2 regions of the Leucobacter alluvii genome follow, and region 1 is predicted to be linked to the other one. Evidence: predicted binding sites of a transcription regulator. Region 1 holds the regulator's gene; the other holds the start of a gene.
The links. The regulator LexA, encoded in region 1, represses DNA repair genes until DNA is damaged. The targets are predictions, from matches to a motif close to TCGAACANNTGTTCGA.
Positions count from the first base shown of each region.

Region 2: a site for LexA is predicted at 6,072-6,087, ahead of ABFX18_RS09290 (phosphorylase family protein). Genes of this name have one in related genera too.

Region 1 covers NZ_BAAAOP010000005.1:108,304-117,817, forward strand. The annotation lists gene metE (5-methyltetrahydropteroyltriglutamate--homocysteine S-methyltransferase) at 1-1,631, shown strand, start outside; gene ABFX18_RS05045 (uroporphyrinogen decarboxylase/cobalamine-independent methonine synthase family protein) at 1,628-2,944, shown strand; gene ABFX18_RS05050 (methylenetetrahydrofolate reductase) at 2,941-3,846, shown strand; gene lipA (lipoyl synthase) at 3,857-4,930, opposite strand; gene lipB (lipoyl(octanoyl) transferase LipB) at 4,927-5,607, opposite strand; gene lexA (transcriptional repressor LexA) at 5,736-6,422, opposite strand; gene ABFX18_RS05070 (LysM peptidoglycan-binding domain-containing protein) at 6,665-7,069, shown strand; gene ABFX18_RS05075 (histidinol-phosphate transaminase) at 7,112-8,194, shown strand; gene hisB (imidazoleglycerol-phosphate dehydratase HisB) at 8,246-8,854, shown strand; gene hisH (imidazole glycerol phosphate synthase subunit HisH) at 8,851-9,501, shown strand.
Region 2 covers NZ_BAAAOP010000006.1:156,755-166,268, forward strand. The annotation lists gene trhA (PAQR family membrane homeostasis protein TrhA) at 1-233, opposite strand, end outside; gene ABFX18_RS09255 (isoprenyl transferase) at 306-1,091, shown strand; gene ABFX18_RS09260 (SDR family NAD(P)-dependent oxidoreductase) at 1,096-1,887, shown strand; gene ABFX18_RS09265 (amidohydrolase) at 1,926-3,260, shown strand; gene ABFX18_RS09270 (nucleoside phosphorylase) at 3,313-4,065, shown strand; gene ABFX18_RS09275 (HAD family hydrolase) at 4,062-4,775, shown strand; gene ABFX18_RS09280 (S-ribosylhomocysteine lyase) at 4,836-5,327, opposite strand; gene ABFX18_RS09285 (hypothetical protein) at 5,478-5,765, opposite strand; gene ABFX18_RS09290 (phosphorylase family protein) at 6,151-6,711, shown strand; gene ABFX18_RS09295 (DUF981 family protein) at 6,793-7,536, shown strand; tRNA gene ABFX18_RS09300 (tRNA-Ser) at 7,606-7,696, shown strand; gene ABFX18_RS09305 (response regulator transcription factor) at 7,774-8,481, opposite strand; gene ABFX18_RS09310 (sensor histidine kinase) at 8,478-9,514, opposite strand, start outside.

The DNA of each region.
Region 1 (9,514 bases):
CGATCGCGCTCGTGGAGCGGGCGTACTCGATCCTGGGCGGCGCCGCCGCACGACCGAGCATCCTGCTCACGGCGCCCTACGGCGACGCGGCGGACGCGCTCGCGCGACTCGGGTCGCTCCCGGTCGAGGCCGTGCACGCAGACCTCGTGCGCGGCAGCCTGCCAGAAGCCGACCTCGCATCGGGTGCGCTCACGTCCGCGTTCGCCGAGACGCAGCTCGTCGCGGGTGTCGTCGATGGGCGCAACATCTGGAAGACGGATCTACGCGCAGCATTCGGCGCACTGGAGCGACTCCAGCGAGCCGGCATCGACGTCGTCGCCGGCACGTCGAACAGCCTGCAGCACGTGCCGCACGACGTGCGCGATGAGACCCGGCTCGACGTCGAACTCGCCTCCTGGCTCGCCTTCGCAGACCAGAAGATCGAGCAGGTCGTCATTCTCGCTCGGGGGCTCGCCGACGGGGGCGCGGCGATCGAAGCGGAGCTCGCAGCGGTTGACGCGATCCTCGCTGCGCGAGCGCAGGCCTCAGGTGTACGGGTCGATGGGGTACGGGGCCGCGTCGATGCCGTCACCGTCGCGGATCGCGAGCGCGATCACGAGGGTGAGCGCCGCGCTGCGCAGCAGGGGCTCGGCATTCCCGAGCTCGCGACCACCACCATCGGGTCGTTCCCGCAGACGGTCGAGATCCGCAAGGCTCGAGCCGCGTTCGGCAGGGGGGAGATCGGCCAGGAGGAGTACGACGGCTTCCTGCGCGATGAGATCGCACGCGTGATCCGCTTGCAGGAGGAGATCGGTCTCGACGTTCTCGTGCACGGCGAGGCCGAGCGCAATGACATGGTGCAGTACTTCGCGGAGCTGCTCGACGGGTTCGCAGTCACGGAGCACGGCTGGGTGCAGTCGTACGGCACCCGCGCCACGCGCCCGTCCATCCTGTGGGGCGATGTATCCCGGCCGGCGCCGATGACGGTCTCCTGGTCGGCGTACGCGCAGTCGCTCACCGACCGACCGGTCAAGGGCATGCTCACGGGTCCCGTCACGATCCTCGCATGGTCCTTCGTGCGCGATGATCAGCCCCTCGCGGACACGGCGTCGCAGGTGGCGCTCGCGCTGCGCGACGAGATCGACGATCTGGTCGATGCCGGGATCCGCATCGTGCAGGTCGATGAGCCGGCACTGCGCGAGCTGCTGCCGCTCGATGCGGACCGTCAGGCGGCGTATCTCGACTGGTCGGTGGGAGCGTTCCGTCTCGCGACGAGTGGAGCCGCGGCCGATGTGCAGATCCACACTCACCTCTGCTATTCGGAGTTCGGGGAGATCATCGACGCGGTCGATGGGCTCGACGCCGACGTCACGAGCATCGAGGCGGCTCGCAGCCGGATGGACGTCGTGGAGCCGCTGGGGGAGCACGGGTACTCTCGCGGGATCGGGCCCGGCGTCTACGACATCCACTCGCCGCGGGTGCCGAGCGTCGCTGAGCAGCAGGAGCTGATCCGTATCGCGGCCGCGCGCATTCCCGGCGAGCAGCTCTGGGTGAACCCGGACTGCGGGCTGAAGACGCGCGGTTACGAAGAGACCGTGGCGAGCCTGACGAACCTGGTTCACGCGGCTCGCGCGGTGCGCGCGGGCGCGTGAGCGCGTCGGGCGGGATCGAGGCGGAGGCAGCGCGGCACGTCGCTCCCACCTCTGGCTGGATCGCCGACGAGCTTCCGACGGAAGCGGTGGGAAGCCTGCCGCGACCGGCGAGCCTGCAGCGGGCGGTGCTCGACGCCGAAACCGGGCTGATCGATTCCGAGGAACTGCTGCGCGAACAGGACCGCGCGGTGCGCGATACCCTCGACCGCTTCGCGGAGACCGGTTCGCCCCTCGTGGGCGACGGCGAGCAGCGCCGTCAGAGTTTCGCCAGTTACCCGCTCGGCACGTCGTTCGACGACGGCGACGTCAGGGCAGGCCCGGTGTTCGCGGTGTTCGCCGACGGGCATCATCGCGTGATCCCCAGTCTCGCGCGCGGCCCGTTCCGGTTCCGATCCTGGGCAGCGGACGACGTCGCCGCGGCGCGGCCCCTGACGCACCTGCCGCTGAAGCAAGCGGTGATCTCACCGTCGATGCTGTCGTTGATGGTGCCGCCCGACGGTCTCGGCGAGTACTCGCGGGAACAGTTCCTCGAAGACGTGGTCAGCGGCTGCGTCGAAGACATCCGTCGGAGCTTCGCCGCGGGCGCGTCGCGCATCACCATCGACTTCACGGAGGGGAGACTCGCCCTGCGACGGGATCTTCGTGCCCCGTGGGCGGGACCGGAAGCGCTCGGAGGCTTCATCGATCTCATCAACCGAGTGCTCGCCGACCTCACTCCCGAACAACGCGGGGCCGTGGGCGTGCACACCTGCCCGGGCAACGATCACGATTCCGCCCATAGTGCCGACGTCGACTACGCCGCTCTCATTCCCGAACTGTTCCAGATCGAAGCGGGGTACTTCCTCATCCAGGCTGCGAGCGAGAAAGATCCTGATCGTGTGGCGCGCCTGGTCGGCCGTCAGCTGCGGCAGCGCTCGCGCGCGGCGGGGACGGCGCCGCGGGTTCTCATCGGCGTCACCGATCCGATGAATCCGAAACTCGAGACGGCAGCCGAGGTGCGCGACCAGCTGGTGCGGGCGTCCCGCTTCATTCCCGCCGAGTTGCTCGGCTCGACCGATGACTGCGGGTTCTCGCCGTATCTCATCGATGAGAAGCCCAAGCACGGCACACCTGACTTCGCCCGTGAGGTCGCGTTCGCCAAGATCGCGGCGCGAGTGCGCGGCACCGAGCTCGCGCAGCAGGAGTTCTCCGGCGCCGAACCTGCTCCGGCGTCGTATGCCGGATTCGGTCGCACCGGCGTTGCGGCCGCGCGTCCCGCGCACCGTTCCGCAGACGCCGCACCCGGCGTGGAGCGGCAGGAGGGGCGCCGGTGAACTCGTTCCTGCTTCCGAGTCGTGGCGCAGCTCGCGCGCGATTCTCGTTCGAAGTGTTTCCCGCGCGTTCAGGAGCGGCTGCGCTCGCGCTCGGTCACGCCGTGCAGCACCTCTCCGCCGCGGATCCCGATTTCATCTCGGTGACGTACGGGGCGAACGGGTCGAACCGTGATGCGTCGCTCGACCTCGTGACCTACCTGCGCGATCACACGAGTGCGCTGCCGCTCGCCCACCTCACGACGGTGGGGGAGCAGCGCGAGGCGGTGAGCGCTGCGATACACGCGATCATGGATGCGGGAGTGCACGACTTCCTGGCGCTGCGCGGGGATCCACCGCGCGGGTTGACGGAGAGCGACGCGGAGGTCTCGGAGTCGTTGAGCTCGCTCGAACTCGTGCGGTTGATCTCAGAGGCCCGAGCGGAGCGACCGGCGCTGACCAGCGTCGGTCGTACCGCGGTCGCGGCCTACCCGAACGGCCACCCGCTCTCCCGCTCACGGGCAGAGGATATCGATTGGCTCGTCGCGAAGCAGGAGAGCGGTGCTGATCTCGCGATCACGCAGCTCTTCTTCCGCGCAGACGATTACCTGTCGTTCGTCGAGGACGCACGCGCGGCCGGACTTCGCATTCCCGTGCTTCCCGGCCTCATGCCCGTCGCGACGAGTGCGCAGCTGCGCAAGGTCGCATCGCTCGCCGGGCAGCCGGCCCCGATCGAACTCGCGCGTGAACTGGACGCAGAGGGCGGCTACGCACCCGAACTCGGCGTCGAGCACACCGTCGCCTTGGCGCGAGAGCTGCTCGCGGGAGGGGCCCCGTCCGTGCATCTCTACACGTTCAATCGGCACGAGCAGGTGCTCGCCGTGCTCCGAGAGCTGGGTCTGCTGACTCCGAACCCGGTCGACTAGGCCCTCACCGTCACGCGGATCGAGCGCCGCCCGGTCCAGTCCCTGTCTCGGTGGGCGGCAGGCCCGCAAGTGCTTGAGGATACGAGCCCGCGGTGCGCTCCGCGAGGTGCAGCAGTGCCGCGGGCACGGTTCTGCCGGACGCCAGCATCGTTCGCGCCCAGAGGCGACCAGCGCGGTACGAGGACCTCACGAGCGGGCCGGCAAGCACGCCGGAGAAGCCGAGCGACTCCGCTTCGTCGTGCAGGTCGACGAATTCCTCTGGCGGCACCCAACGAGCGATCGGGTGATGCCGTGCCGAGGGGCGGAGGTACTGGGTCAGGGTGAGGATCTCGCACCCTGCGGCTCTGAGTTCGGTCATCGTCTCGGAGATCTCCGCACGCGTTTCGCCCATTCCGAGGATGAGGTTCGATTTGGTCACCATTCCCGCATGGTGCGCCCTCGTGATGACCCCCAGTGAGCGTTCGTATCGGAAGCCGGGCCGAATGCGGCGGAAGATGCGGGGCACGGTTTCGAGATTGTGGGCGAACACCTGCGGAGCCGCCTCGAACACCTGCTCGAGATCCTCAGGTCGGCCGCCGAGATCGTCGACGAGCACCTCGACGCCGGCGCCGGGATTCATGGCGCGCACCTGCCGAATGGTCTCAGCGAAGAGCCAAGCGCCGGTGTCGGGCAGGTCATCGCGTGTCACGCCGGTGATGGTGGCGTACCTCAGGCCCATGGTGCGCACCGATTCTGCGACCCGGCGCGGCTCGTCGCGGTCGAGCGGGAGCGGCTTTCCGCTCGTGATCATGCAGAAGTCGCACCTCCGGGTGCAGATCGAACCTCCGATGAGAAACGTTGCTTCGCGATCCTCCCAACACTCGAAGACGTTGGGGCAGCCGGCCTCCTGGCAGACCGTGTGGAGCCCTTCGCCTGCGACCAGGTCGCGCACCTGGCGGTACTCCGGGCCGAGCCGGGCGCGCGTCTTGATCCACTCCGGTTTCCGCTCGATCGGAGTCTCGGCGTTGCGGGCCTCGACGCGGAGGAGCGGTCGGCCCTCCGGCTCGGGGCGGGTGCCGGTCGAAGGCAGGCGACGCGCGCTCATGCGGTGAACTCCGCGATCACATGGGCGAGGTGCACCTGGAGGTCGGGTGCCACGATCTCGGGCGGGATTCTCCGACCGGCGAGTGCGCTCAGCGTGGTCACGCCGGCGTCTGGAATCCCGCATGGCACGATCCGGGAGAACGGCTCGAGGTCGTTGCAGCAGTTGATCGCAATTCCATGGGTGATGATGCCGGCGCGGGCGTGCAAGCCGATCTGTGCGAGCTTCGTCGGCGGATGATCAGGATGGGTCACCCATACTCCCGAGCGGCCTTCCACGCGTGTGCCCGATACGCCGAATGCGGCCACGGTGTCGATGATCGCCGTCTCGAGGGCGCGTACGAAGTCGACGACCCCGGCGCCGGACCGCAGCCGGACGACCGGATAGCACACCAGTTGGCCCGGACCGTGCCAGGTGACTCGTCCGCCCCGGTCGACGGCGACGACGGGACTGCCGTCCGACGGGTACTCATCCGGCTCGGCGCGGCGACCGGCGGTGTACACCGGCGGGTGCTCGAGCAAGAGGACCGTGCCGCGGTCGAGGCCCTGCTCGATGCGGTCGACCGCCTCGGCCTGGAGCTCGAGTCCGCGCTCGTACGGCACGCAATCAGGGTGGAATCCGAGCGCGAGCATCGGCGCTCGAGAATGGGTGGATGGAATCGGCATCGACGCAGTGGCCATGCGATCACTGTAGATGGACTCGGTTCAACAAAGCAACCGCCGCAGCGAGCGAAGGGCTGCGGGTGGGTCCCAGCACTCGCGCGTCGGTGTCCAGCGGTGCTGCGCCGCGGCGACGCCGCGCCCTGCGATCAGACCGAGCGGAAGACCGCGACCACGCGCCCGAGTACTTCCGCGTGATCGCCCAGGATCGGCTCGAACGCGCTGTTGCGAGGCAGGAGCCAGGTGTGCCCGTCTCGGCGGCGGAACACCTTCACCGTTGCCTCTCCATCGAGCATCGCTGCGACGATGTCTCCGTTCTCGGCTTCGCGCTGCTGCCGGATCACCACGAAATCCCCATCGCAGATCGCTGCGTCGATCATCGAATCGCCGACGACGCGCAGCATGAAGAGCTGTCCGTCGCCGACGAGAGCGCGGGGGAGCGGCACGATCTCCTCGACCTGCTGCTCCGCCGTGATCGGCACGCCGGCCGCGATCTGACCGACGAGCGGAACGTACGCCGCCTCTTCGGGGCGCTGCGCGGGTGCGTCGTCGATCGCCGACGAGGTCGAGGCGAGCTCGACCAGGATCTCCAGGGCTCTCGGCCGGTTGGGGTCGCGGCGGATGTAGCCGCCCAGCTCGAGCCTGCTGAGCTGATGCGTGACGCTCGAGAGCGAGGAGAGCCCCACCGCGTCGCCGATCTCTCGCATGCTCGGCGGATACCCCCGGCTTTCCACTGAACGCGCGATGCACTCGAGGATCGCCTGCTGCTTCTCGCTCAGCGGCTTCGTGGATCGGGGCGCGGCTGCGTCGCTCATCGCTGTCCTTTCTGGCCCCAGGGGGCGATGCGGATGGGGCGCGATCCATGAATGTCGGTGGGTGCTGATTCAGTGATCCCGTTGACCGAAACCCTAGCCGCAGCATTCGAAGACCGACAAACATATGTTCGAGTGTCGCGGAAAAGGAGCGAAACGTATCTTCGAAAAGACGCTTGCGGTTTCGATTCATCGAATATATATTCGAAACAGATGTTCGCATGGGCTCCACGCCCGCGTCATCGCAAGACTAAGGAGAAGTCATCATGAGCGCATCTGCTGTTCTGGGCCGGGAATCACGAGAGTCGACCGAAGCTTCGGGCTCGCTCCGCCTGACCCGGCGCGGGCGCATCGTGTTCGGTGGATTCGCCACGGTGCTCGTCGCCGGTCTTCTCGCTCTCATGGCGGCACTCGCGGCTCCGGAGGCGATGGCCGCGGCTGAGGGGCCGAACGGCGAGCAGTTCGATTACGTCGTGGTGCAGCCAGGCAGCTCGCTCTGGTCGCTGGCGACTGATCTCGACCCGACGGCCGACCCTCGCGATGTCATCACTGAGATTGTGCAGTTGAACCAGCTGGACGGTTCATCGCTGCAGGCGGGTGATGCGATCGCCGTTCCGCTGCGGTACTCAGATCATCCGCGCGTGGTGTCGGGCGACGAACTCGGGGCCTGACCGACTGATCGTCGAGGGGCTCACCGGCTTTAGACTGGTCGGGTGACTAGCTTGAGCGACCTCCCTCTTCGTGACAATCTCGTCGGCCAGGAGCCCTACGGCGCCCCGCAAGACGCGGTGCCGGTCAGCCTGAACGTCAACGAGAACACGCATCCCATTCCCGAGCACGTCGCCATCGACATCGTTCAGTCACTCGCTCGAGCGGTAACCGGTGTGAACCGATACCCTGACCGCGAGTTCACGGAGCTTCGGAGCTCCCTCGCGGGGTACCTCGGCCACGGCCTCAGCGTGGAACAGCTGTGGGCGGCGAACGGATCGAACGAAGTGCTGCAGCAGGTGCTGCAGGCATTCGCCGGTCCGGGGCGGTCACTGCTGAGCTTCACGCCGACGTATTCGATGTACCCGCTGCTCGCCTCCGGAACCGATACCGAATGGATCGCTGTCGAGCGTCCCGCAGAATACGCGCTCACGCCGGAGGGCGTCGCCGAAGCGCTGCGCGAGCACCAGCCGGACGTCGCGATCCTCTGCGGTCCGAACAATCCGACGGGCACGTCGCTCGATCGTGAGGTGATCCTCGCCGCTTACGACGCGTTCGACGGCATGCTCGTCGTCGACGAGGCGTATCACGAGTTCGACACCGAGCGTGAGAGCGCGGTGTCACTGCTCCCCGGACGCCACCGGCTCCTCGTATCGCGGACCATGAGCAAAGCGTTCGCGTTCGCGGGCGTGCGTCTCGGATACCTCGCCGCCGACGCGGCAGTGGTCGACGCCCTGCGGCTCGTGCGCCTGCCGTATCACCTGTCAGCGCTCACCCAGGCGGCCGCGACCGCTGCGATTCGTCACGCCGACGCGATGCTCGCCACGGTGGCCGACATCAGTGCGCAACGCGATCGTCTCGCGGACGCCCTCACCGCCCTCGGATACGTCGTGCACCCGTCGGGAGCCAACTTTCTGCTCGTCGGCGGGTTCACCGACCCGTCGGCCACGTTCGAAGCGCTGCGCGCACGTGGCATCCTCATCCGCAATCTCAGCATTCCAGGCCACCTGCGCATCACCGCAGGCACGAAGGCCGAGACGAGTGCGGTGATCGAGGCGATCACGGCACTCGGGCCGGGCGGCGCCTGATCGATCCCGGCGTACCGTCGGTTCCTGGGGAACGCAGATAGACTGACAACCATGACTGCAGCACCGCGCACCGCCTCGCTCGAGCGATCCACGAGTGAGTCGCAGATCAGTGTCAGCGTCGATCTCGACGGCTCGGGGTCTTCGCAGATCGAGACCGGGGTTCCGTTCTTCGATCACATGCTCACGGCGTTCGCCCGCCACTCGCTCACAGACCTGACGGTGAACGCGGTCGGCGATGTGCACATCGATGTCCACCACACCGTCGAAGACACCGGGATTCTGCTGGGCCAGACCATTCTCGAAGCGCTCGGCGACAAAGCCGGGATCTCGCGTTACGGCGACGCACTGGTCCCACTGGATGAGGCGCTCGCACAGGCGGTCGTCGACATCTCCGGTCGGCCGTACCTCGTGCACTCGGGAGAGCCTGCCGGGTTCGAGTTCCATCTCATCGGCGGTCATTTCACGGGTTCGATGGTGCGGCACTTCTTCGAGGCCCTGACGCTGAACGCACGGCTGACCGTGCATCTCGAGTTGCGCGCCGGCCGTGACCCGCACCACATCGCAGAGGCCGAGTTCAAGGCATTCGCCCGAGCTTTCCGCGAGGCGAAGTCGCTCGATCCGCTCGTCTCGGGTGTGCCGTCGACGAAGGGCGCGCTGTGAGCGCTCCCTCCGACGCGCCGCGCAAGACGGTGGCGGTGCTCGACTACGGGTCTGGCAATGTGCACTCGGCGGTGAAGGCGCTCGTCCACGCGGGGGCCGACGTCGAGCTGACGCGCGACCCGGGCGCCGTCATGGCAGCAGACGGACTCCTGGTCCCCGGGGTCGGTGCGTTCGACGCCGTGATGCGACAGCTGCGCGCCGTCCGCGGAGACGAGCTCATCGACCGTCGGCTCGCAGGAGGCCTCCCGGTACTCGGAATCTGCGTCGGGGAGCAGGTCATGTTCTCGCACGGCATCGAGCGCGGAATCGAAACCGAGGGACTCGGTCAGTGGCCGGGAACCGTGCGTCATATCAACGCGCCAGTGCTCCCGCACATGGGGTGGAACACCGTCGACGTGCCTCAGGGATCGAGACTCTTCGCCGGTCTCGAAGCCGAGCGCTTCTACTTCGTGCACAGCAATGCCGCGACTGAATGGTCCATCGAAGGGCGCACCCCGGCCACCCGCCCCCTGGTCACCTGGGCCGAGCACGGCGAGCGGTTCATCGCAGCGGTGGAGAACGGTCCGCTGAGTGCGACGCAGTTCCACCCGGAGAAGTCGGGTGACGCTGGCATCCGGCTGCTGCGCAACTGGATCGACACTCTGTAAGTCCATCGAGACC
Region 2 (9,514 bases), on a different contig from region 1:
AGCGTGTAGACGAGCGACGCCCACTTCGCCAGCGGCCCGTCGGCGACGCTGATGAGCACGATCCCCGCCACGATCGTGAGCGGGAAGGTCCCCGCGTGGATCCAGCCCCGCCACGTCGGCTTCGCCTCGAGCGTGGCACCCGGCTGCTCCTGCGGGTGATCGATGGCGTCTTCGAGGAGCGGGATCGAGAGGCGATCGGGTTCGGGCAGCGGTCGTTCCTCCTGCGACGTCATGACCTCGAGTGTATGGTCCCGGCCTCCTCCTCGCGACGGGCGCGCATCAGGTCGAGCCGGTACACTCGGAACGTGAGTGCCCAGCCGTCGAATCCGCGGGCCGGTCTGCTCTACCGGCTGTACCAGCGGCGCCTGCGCCGCGAGATCGATCGGCGCCAGGTTCCCCAGCACATCGCCGTGATCGTCGACGGGAATCGTCGGTGGGCGAAACAGCGTCTCCAGGAGCGCGCCGCCTTCGGGCATCGCGCCGGAGCCCGCAAGATCCCCGAGTTCCTCGGCTGGTGCGAAGAGGTCGGAGTCGGCACCGTCACGCTGTACCTGCTCTCCGCGGACAACCTGGGCGCGCGGGATCGCCAGGAACTCGACGACCTCTTCGGCATCATCGCGGAACTCGCCGAACTCCTCGCCGAGCACCCGGGGTGGCGCGTGAAGCACGTCGGCACGTGCGACGGGCTGTCGTCGGAACTGACCGACGCCCTGCGTGCGGCCGAGCAGTCGACCGCCGATCGTGACGGCCTGCACATCAACCTCGCCGTCGGCTACGGCGGCCGCAGCGAGATCACCGCGGCGATGCACAGCGTCATCGCCGAGCATCAGGCGGCCGGCGGCACCATCGACACGCTCGCCGAGCGATTGACGCCCGAGCTCATCGGTGAGCATCTCTGGACCCGGGGGCAGGCGGATCCCGATCTCGTGATTCGCACCTCAGGTGAGCAGCGGCTCTCCGACTTCATGATCTGGCAGTCGGCGCACTCCGAGTTCTACTTCGTGGAAGCGCTGTACCCGGACCTGCGCGAGGTGGACCTGCTGCGCGCGCTGCGCGACTACTCGTCTCGGCAACGACGGATGGGGGGCTGAACAGATGGTGGGACACGGATTGCCGGATCTCGCAGGTCAGCGGGTGCTGATCACGGGCGCCTCCGGCGGTATCGGGGGCGGCATCGCACGCGCGTTCGCGGCTGCTGGCGCGCGCCTCGCCGTGCACTACCGTGGCGCGACCCGGGAATCGAGCGATGCCGTGGGCGCGCTCGTGCGGGAGCTGCGTGAAGCCGGCGCTGAGGTCGAGACCGTGCGCGCCGACCTCGCCCTCGCGGGTGCCGCATCGTCGCTGGTCGATGACGCCGTGGCGGCCCTCGGCGGTCTCGACGGACTCGTCAACAACGCCGGAGTGCAGCCGCTTGCGATGCTCGCCGATACGACGAGGAGTGAGTGGGACGAGGTGCTCGGCACGAACCTCGGAGCGGTGTTCGAGCTCTCGCAGGCCGCGGCCGCGGTGATGGAGCGCGCGACCGGCGGCGACCGGTGGATCACGCACATCGCCTCGATCGAGGCATCCCGGCCGAGCCCGGCGCACGCGCACTACGCCGCGGCGAAGGCGGGGCTCGTGATGCACGCCCGCGCGGCGGCGCTGGAACTCGGTCCGCTCGGCATCCGCGTCAACTCCGTGTCGCCCGGTCTCGTCGACCGACCCGGTCTCGCGGACGCCTGGCCGGAGGGGGTCGCGAGCTGGACGAGCCGAGCCCCGCTCGGCCGACTCGCCACTGCGGCCGACATCGGCGGCGCGTGCGTGCTGCTCGCGTCACCGGCTGCCGGGTTCATCACCGGGCAGGATCTGGCCGTCGACGGCGGCATGCTGGCCACGCCGGGCTGGTGACCGATGACCCTCTTCCCGAATCGAGAACGGAGCTGCGGATGAGCGATTACGAGACGGTGCTGCGCGCCGACGCGATGCTGACGCCTGCGGGTGTGGTCGCCGACGCCGAACTCGCCTTCGACGGCTCGGGACGGATCACGTACGCCGGATCCGCGCGCCCGGATGCGGCGTCGGCGAGCGACCGCGTGGTGCACGAACTCGCGGGGCAGGTGCTCATGCCCGGACTCGTGAACGGGCACACGCATTCCGCGATGACGCTCCTGCGCGGCGTCTCCGACGATGAGGGCTTCATGCCGTGGCTGGCGGCGGTGCAAGCGCTCGAGCAGCATCTCACGCACGACGATGTCGCAGTCGGATTGCAGCTCGCGATGGTCGAGATGATCGAGACCGGCACGACCGCGTTCGCCGACATGTACCACTGGGATGCCGAACTCATCGAGCTGGTGCGCACCGCGGGCATGCGCGCCCTCGTCGCGCTCGCATCCTTCGCTCCGGATGCGGTCGGGTTTCCCGGCGTCTCGCCCTGGAACGGCGCCGATGCGACCGAGCAGACCGAGGCGCTGGCGGCCCAGTACTCTCGCGATGCGCAGGTGCGGATCGCCTACGGCCCCCACGCGCCCTACACGTGCCCGCCCGAGTTCTTGAGCGACATCGCACGGCGGGCCGTCGCCCACGGGATCCCGATTCACACCCACATCTCCGAGTCGGCAGCCGAGGTCGCGCAGATCGAGGAGCGCTACGGGGCGACGCCAGCGGCGCATCTCGACGCGCTCGGACTCTTCGAGGCCGAGGTGCTCGCCGCGCACTGCGTGCACCTGACCGAAGACGAGATCGCACTGCTCGCGCGCACCGGCACCGCGGTCAGCCACAACCCGGTCTCGAACCTGAAGCTCGGCAACGGCATCGCTCCGCTTCCGGAGTGGCAGACCGCCGGGCTGCGCATCTCGCTCGGCACCGACTCCGTCGCGAGCAACAACACGCTCGACCTCTTCGAGGAGATCAAGATGGGCACCATCCTGCACCGCGGGGCGCGCCAGGACGCCGCGATCGTGCGCGCATCGGACGTGCTCGACATCGCCACGCGGCGCGGCGCTGAAGCGATCGGCTTCCCGGAGACCGGCGCGCTCGAAGCCGGGCGCCTCGCCGACGTGATCGCGCTCGACATCACGGGATCCGCCGCTATTCCGTTCGAGCCGGCAGCGCTCGTCTCGCACCTCGGCTTCTCCGCGACGGGCGGTGACGTGCGTCACGTCTTCATCGGCGGACGGCATGTGTACGCGGAGGGCGAGCACCTGACGCTCGATGCCGACGCGATCCGCCTGCGGGCCGCCGAGGCTCGCGCGCGACTGAGCGCTGCAGCGCGTACCGACTGAGCGCACGCGCGCCCTCAACGCATTCCATCCCCCGACACATCGAAAGGTCCTCATGCCCGTCCGACTCCCCGCCGACGCCGAACTTCCCCTGCTGCGCGCCCGCGTATCCGACCTCGCCGACCGAGCACTCGTGGTTGGCGACCCCGGGCGCGCGGCCCGCGTCGCCGAACGGCTCGACGACATGCGGCAGCTCGCCGTGAACCGCGAGTATCACGTCTACGCAGGCACCTGGAAGGGTGTGCCCGTGACCGTGGCTTCGCACGGCGTCGGGGGAGCCGGAGCCGCGGTGTGCTTCGAAGAGCTCGCACGAGGCGGCGTCACCCGCATCATCCGCTCGGGTACCGCGGGCGGCATGCAGCCGGAGATCGTCGACGGCGCCATTGTCGTGGCGACCGGGGCGGTGCGCGCGGACGGCGTGAGCCACCAGCTGGTGCCGACCGAGTTTCCCGCCATCGCGACCCCGGAACTGACGGTCGCCCTGAAAGCCGGTGCTGCCAGTTCCGGGCTCGACGTGCACAGCGGCGTCGTGCTGACGGGCGACATGTTCTACCCGAGCGACGTGATCACCGGAGTCGACCTGCCGCTGTGGCAGCGCGCCGGCGTCGTCGCCGTCGAGATGGAGGCGGCCACGCTGTTCGTCATCGCCGCACTCCACGGCATCGAGACGGGCGGCGTCTTCGCCATCGACGGGAACCCCCTCGCCGCGGCCGACGTCGCGATGGGGGACTACGACCCGTATCGCGAGATCGTCGTGCAGGCGGTCGACGCCGCGCTCACCGCCGCGCTCGACGTGCTGGTGTCGTGAGCGCACCGGCAGGCAGCGCGCACTCGTCGTTCTCCGCGGTGCTCTTCGACTGCGACGGCGTGCTCGTCGACTCAGAGACGATCACCATCCAGCTGCTCGCCGAGATGCTGCGCGAGCTGGGCTGGGAGATCTCGTACGACGAGACCGTGCGCACCTTCATCGGGCGGGCCCTGGTGGACGAGTGGGAAGTGATCCTCGCGCACACCGGCTTCAGGATCACGGACGCCTGGATCCACGAATTCCATGTACGCCGGGATGACGCCCTGCGCGTCAGCGTGCAACCCGTAGCCGGAGTGGAGGCGATGATCGCGGCGGTCGCCGAGCGCTTCGGCGACCGCTTCGCGCTCGCCTCCGGCGCCGATCGCGTCAAGATCGAGATGCAGCTCGACGTCACCGGGCTCGGGCGCTGGTTCGGCGACCGGGTGTTCAGCGGCATGGAGCAGCCCCGCAGCAAGCCGGCTCCCGACGTCTACCTCGCCGCCGCTGCGGCGCTCGGCGTCGACGCCGCTTCGGCGCTCGTCGTCGAAGACACGGTCGCCGGTGTGACGGCCGGTATCGCAGCGGGCGCGACGGTGTTCGGATTCTCCCCGGACAGCCCGGTGCGCACCGATCCAGGGATGCTGCGCGGAGCAGGGGCGTCGATCGTGTTCTCAGACATGAACGAACTGCCCGGTCTGATCGACGAGTGGGCTTCGCGGCCCGCGGCGTAACCCGCCGCGACACGCAGTGTCAGCCGTTGCGGCTCGACGACGCGAGCTCCGACGCACCCCCTACGCGATGCGGGAGCGGTCGAACGCGTCGAGGCTGATGCCCTCGGCGAGCACGATCTTCGCCCACTCACGCGCAGCATGCAGGCTGTGATCGCGGTAATTGCCGCAGCTCACTGCTTCCGTTCCCGGCACGTCGTCCCAGGTGACGCGCTCCGCCAGATCGGTCAGCGAACTCTTGATCGCCTCGGCGACCGTCTCAACGCTCGGCTCGCCCCAGGCGATGAGATGGAATCCGGTGCGGCAGCCGAACGGCGAGATGTCGATGAGCCCGTCGAATCGGGTGCGCAGCAGCGCGGCGAGCGTGTGCTCGATGGTGTGCAGGCCCGCCGTGGGAATCTCCGCCTCATTCGGCTGCACCAGGCGGATGTCGAAGTTCGAGATCGCGTCGCCCTTCGGGCCGCGCTCGACGCCGATGAGGCGCACGTACGGTGCCAGCACTTTCGTGTGATCCAGTGAAAAGCTCTCTACTTCGGCAAGTTCGATGTCGCTCATGCGACCCAGTTTCTCATGAGCACCAGAGTATCGAGCATGGGCACGGCATCTCCGGGCATGACGAAACGTGACTCCTGAACGGCGTCGGGGCCCGGGTACGAGAACGGGCCCGCACCCGAAGGTGCAGGCCCGTTCTTCGTACGCGAGCGTTTACGCTGCGCGCGCGAGCTCCTTGCGGGTCAGCGCGATCCGCGTGCGGTCGCCGGCGAGGCGCTCTGACACGCTCACGTTCCAGCCGGCGCGATCGAGGCGCTTGAGGTCGCCGCGCGCCTCGTCGAGACGATCGGTCTCGACGACGTAGAGCGTGCGGCCAGAGCTGCGGTAGACCGAGCGGCGCTGGGCCCAGTCGGGCACGAGCATGTCTTCGGCTCCGCTGAGCGAGTGGTAGGGCGTGCGCAGGGGAGCGGCCGCCGGCCGCACGTCTGCGATATTGGGCATACGAGTATGCGAAGTCATGGTGTTCCTTTCGTGGCGCACCGTCACGGTGCGCGTCCCCGAGCAGTTCTCGGGGGTGGGCTCGCTGGGAGCCTGCGCTGCTTCGCCGGGGCTGCGTCGGTACAGCCCGTTCGATCTCTTGCGATCGATAGCGGAGCGCAACTGCACCGGTCTCATCGGGGGACCAGCCTCGTCTGAAGGCCTTCGGTGCTCGGTGCGTGTCGCGGCTGGTGACGCAGAGTTGAGGTGATCTCGACGTGCCGTTCAACGGCGATCATGCGTACGGCTCGCGAACCCGACTCCTCATATTAGAACACATTTTCGAAAAGCGCTAGTGTGGGTTCGAAGATGTGGATCAATAGGCGCGCGAGCGCCGCTGGGAGCGCCGATGACTGAACCGATCACCCTGCTCGTGTTCGCACACCGCGACGAGGCTTCGGCCTTCTCCGATGTGGCTCACCTCGTGACCGGAGTGGGCAAGGTCAACGCTGCGGTAGCACTCGCCGCGGAGCTCTCCGAGCGTCCCGTCGATCGCGTTGTGGTGCTCGGAACGGCAGGAGTCGTGAGCGACGGCCCCGAGCGCCCATCGCTCGACGCGGTCTACCAGATCACCGGAGTGGTGCAGCACGACTTCTCGCTGCCGTCGCCGGAGCTGCGACCCGCCGGCGACGCGATCCTGCCCCCGGAGGCGACCGCCACCATCGCGACCGGCGATGTGTTCGTGCAAGACGATGCCCAGCGCGCGACCATCGCAGGCCGCGGCGCGAGCCTCGTCGACATGGAGGCCTACGCGTACGCCAGCGTGTGCGCGCGCTTCGGGGCCGCGCTGCAGATGTTCAAGATCCCCTCCGACTTCGCCGACTCGACCACCACCGACGAGGAGTGGGACACGATCGTGTTCCGCAAGAGCGAGCAGCTCAGGGAGTTCTGGGACACCAGGCTGAGGTAGTTCGCGCGGCCGCCGCGTCAAGGCGGTGGCAGGGCTGCTGCTCGTTCGGTACACCTGAAGGCATCGGTGCGTTCGGTGCCGATGGAAAGGGGAGAACCGGTGCTCATGGAAGCCGACGGGCTCATCGTCGATTGGACGCTGATGCCCACGTACAACACCATCATGTCGCTCGCAGCGGGTGCGGGGCTGCTCTGGATACTCGGGCTGGTGCGCGCGCTTCGCAAACCAGGGGAGTTCGCTCCCGAGGGGTGGGCGCTGACCGCAGGCGTGCTCGGAAGCATCCTGACGCTCACCGGCGCGCATATGACCCTGACCTGGCCGCTCGCCGCCTACTTCCCGTTCGACAACATCATCTTCGGAGAGCCGAGTCTCGGATTCGGCGTCCTGCTGCTGGCAGCAGCCTTCCTGCTGTGGCGCCGCTCCGCCGCCATCACGACGGCTCCAGACCCCGGGGCGCACCTCGCGCGCACCGCCCGACCACTCGGGATCTTCGTCTTCGGACTGGGTCTCGCGATGTTCGGGATCGCCGCCGCTGGAATGGTGTTCCAGCTCTTCGCCGCGCCGCCGGAAGAACCCATCTCGGGTGCATTCGCCGAGTACCCGTGGGTGGAGGCGACGTTCATGTCTGGGCTCTTCGCGCTCGTCGGAGTGGGCGCCGTGCTCTTCCCCTTCGCCCTCAGGGGCTTCGATTCAGCAGGGCCGAAGCTGCGGCCCGTCGCTCTCGTCGCGGGCATCGCCTGGGGGCTCGCCGGGCTGGCGTTCCTGCTCTTCGGGGCACTCAACTACTTCACGCACATCGGCCTGATCATCAATACGACCGCGTAACGGCTCGCGGGCGGGGCCGCACCACGGCCCGATTCGCGCGAGCCGTTCGCATCCCGTAGGATTTTCCGCGGTGACGTGTCCGAGCGGCCGAAGGTGCAACTCTCGAAAAGTTGTGTAGGGTAACCCCCTACCGTGGGTTCAAATCCCACCGTCACCGCCAGTTGAGAAGCCCCGGGTCCTTGCAAAAGCGAGGACCCGGGGCTTCGTGTTCACGGCGGCATCGGTTGCGACACCGAGCTACGGCTCGACGCGAACCACGCCGAGTTCGTACGCCCGGATCACCGCGAGAACGCGATTCGGCACTCCGAGCTTCATCAGAATGCGCCCGAAGTGAGCTTTCACCGTCGATTCGGTGACGTGGAGGGCCGCCGCGATCTCTCGGTTGGTCAAACCTCGACCGACGAGTGCGAAGACGTCCCGTTCCCGGTCCGAGAGCGCGTCGAGCTCGTGGGCGCGGGCCGGCGCCTCGTCTCTCGCCAGGTGGGGCACCGCGATCTCGATGAGCTTCGCCGTGACGCGCGGCGAAACGACCGCGTCCCCGGTGACGACCGCGCGCACCGCGGCGATCAACTCGTCCGGGCGCGTGTTCTTCGAGAGGAACCCTGCGGCTCCGGCCTGCAGCGCGCCGAAGGCGTACTCGTCCACGTCGTAGGTCGTGAGCATGAGCACGCGCACGCCGGGATGCCTGGCCGTGATCTCGCGGGTCGCCTCGATGCCGTCGGTCCCCGGCATGCGCACATCCATCAGCACGACGTCGGGGGCGAGCCGCCCGGCCGCCCGAACGGCCTCGGCGCCATCTGCGGCCTCACCGACGACCTCGATGCCGGGGTGCGCGTCCAAGACGAGTCGGAGCCCGTATCTGACGAGATCCTGGTCGTCGGCGATCAGGAGTCGGATGACGTCCGAGCCTGCCCCCGCGTTCGTGCCCGTGTGCGCTTCGCTCATTGCTCCTCCAGCGAGAGACGAACAAAGACCTGCCAGCCGCCGCCCGCCCGCGCGCCGGACCGCACCTCACCGTCGTAGAACATCGCGCGCTCCTGAATGCCGACGAGGCCTCGACCGTGTCCCACAGCGGCCGGAGCTTCTGCAGAGCGGTCGGTCACCACGATGCGCGCCTCGTGCTCGGTGAACTCGAGGCGAACGCGCACGTCGCGCACGTCTCGCGCGTGGCGCAGCACGTTCGTGAGCGATTCCTGCACGATCCGGTAGACGGTCAGCCCGACAGCCGAGTCCGCTTCGGGCGCCCCCGCCTGATCGAGTCGCAGGGGAAGGCCGGCGGCGCGAAACTCTTCGATGAGTGCCGGAAGGTGGCGCATGGTGGGCGGCTCCGGCATCGGCCGCGCTGCACCTGAGTCGTCGCGAACGGCGGTGAGGAGGCGTTTCACCTCGGACAGGGTGCGTCGGCCGGTCTCCGCGACCCGGCCCATCACACGCCTCGATTCGTCGGGACGCGCGGCCGCAGTGGCTTCGGCTCCGTCGGCGAGCGCGATCATCACCGCCAGACTGTGCGCGATGACATCGTGCATCTCCCGGGCGATGCGCTCCCGTTCGCCGGCCGCTGCGATACTGACGTCCTGCTCCGCCCGTTCCATGATCGCGCGAACCTGCCGATTCCGATGCCCGGCATTGATGCCGAGCAGCGAAGCGATGAGCATTGCGGCGATGAGGACAATCGAGACGCTGAGCCAGTCCGTCGGCCAGCTCTCCCAGTCGACCCGAAGCGCGAGTCCGTGCACCGGCGGGCCGAGGCGCACGCGGAATGCGGTGATCAGCGCACCTGCGCAGGCGACGAGCGCTCCGACACCCAGCGCGGCCCAACCACGACGGCTGCCGAACTCCGCCCCCGCGCGGTACAGCGCGATCAACGCGAGCGCGATCTCCGCTCCGGATCCCGCGGCACAGGTGAGGAGCAGGAGACACAGGACGACAGCGAATGCGACGATCGGTCGGCGGCGCCAGAGGCAGAGCGTCGCGGTGC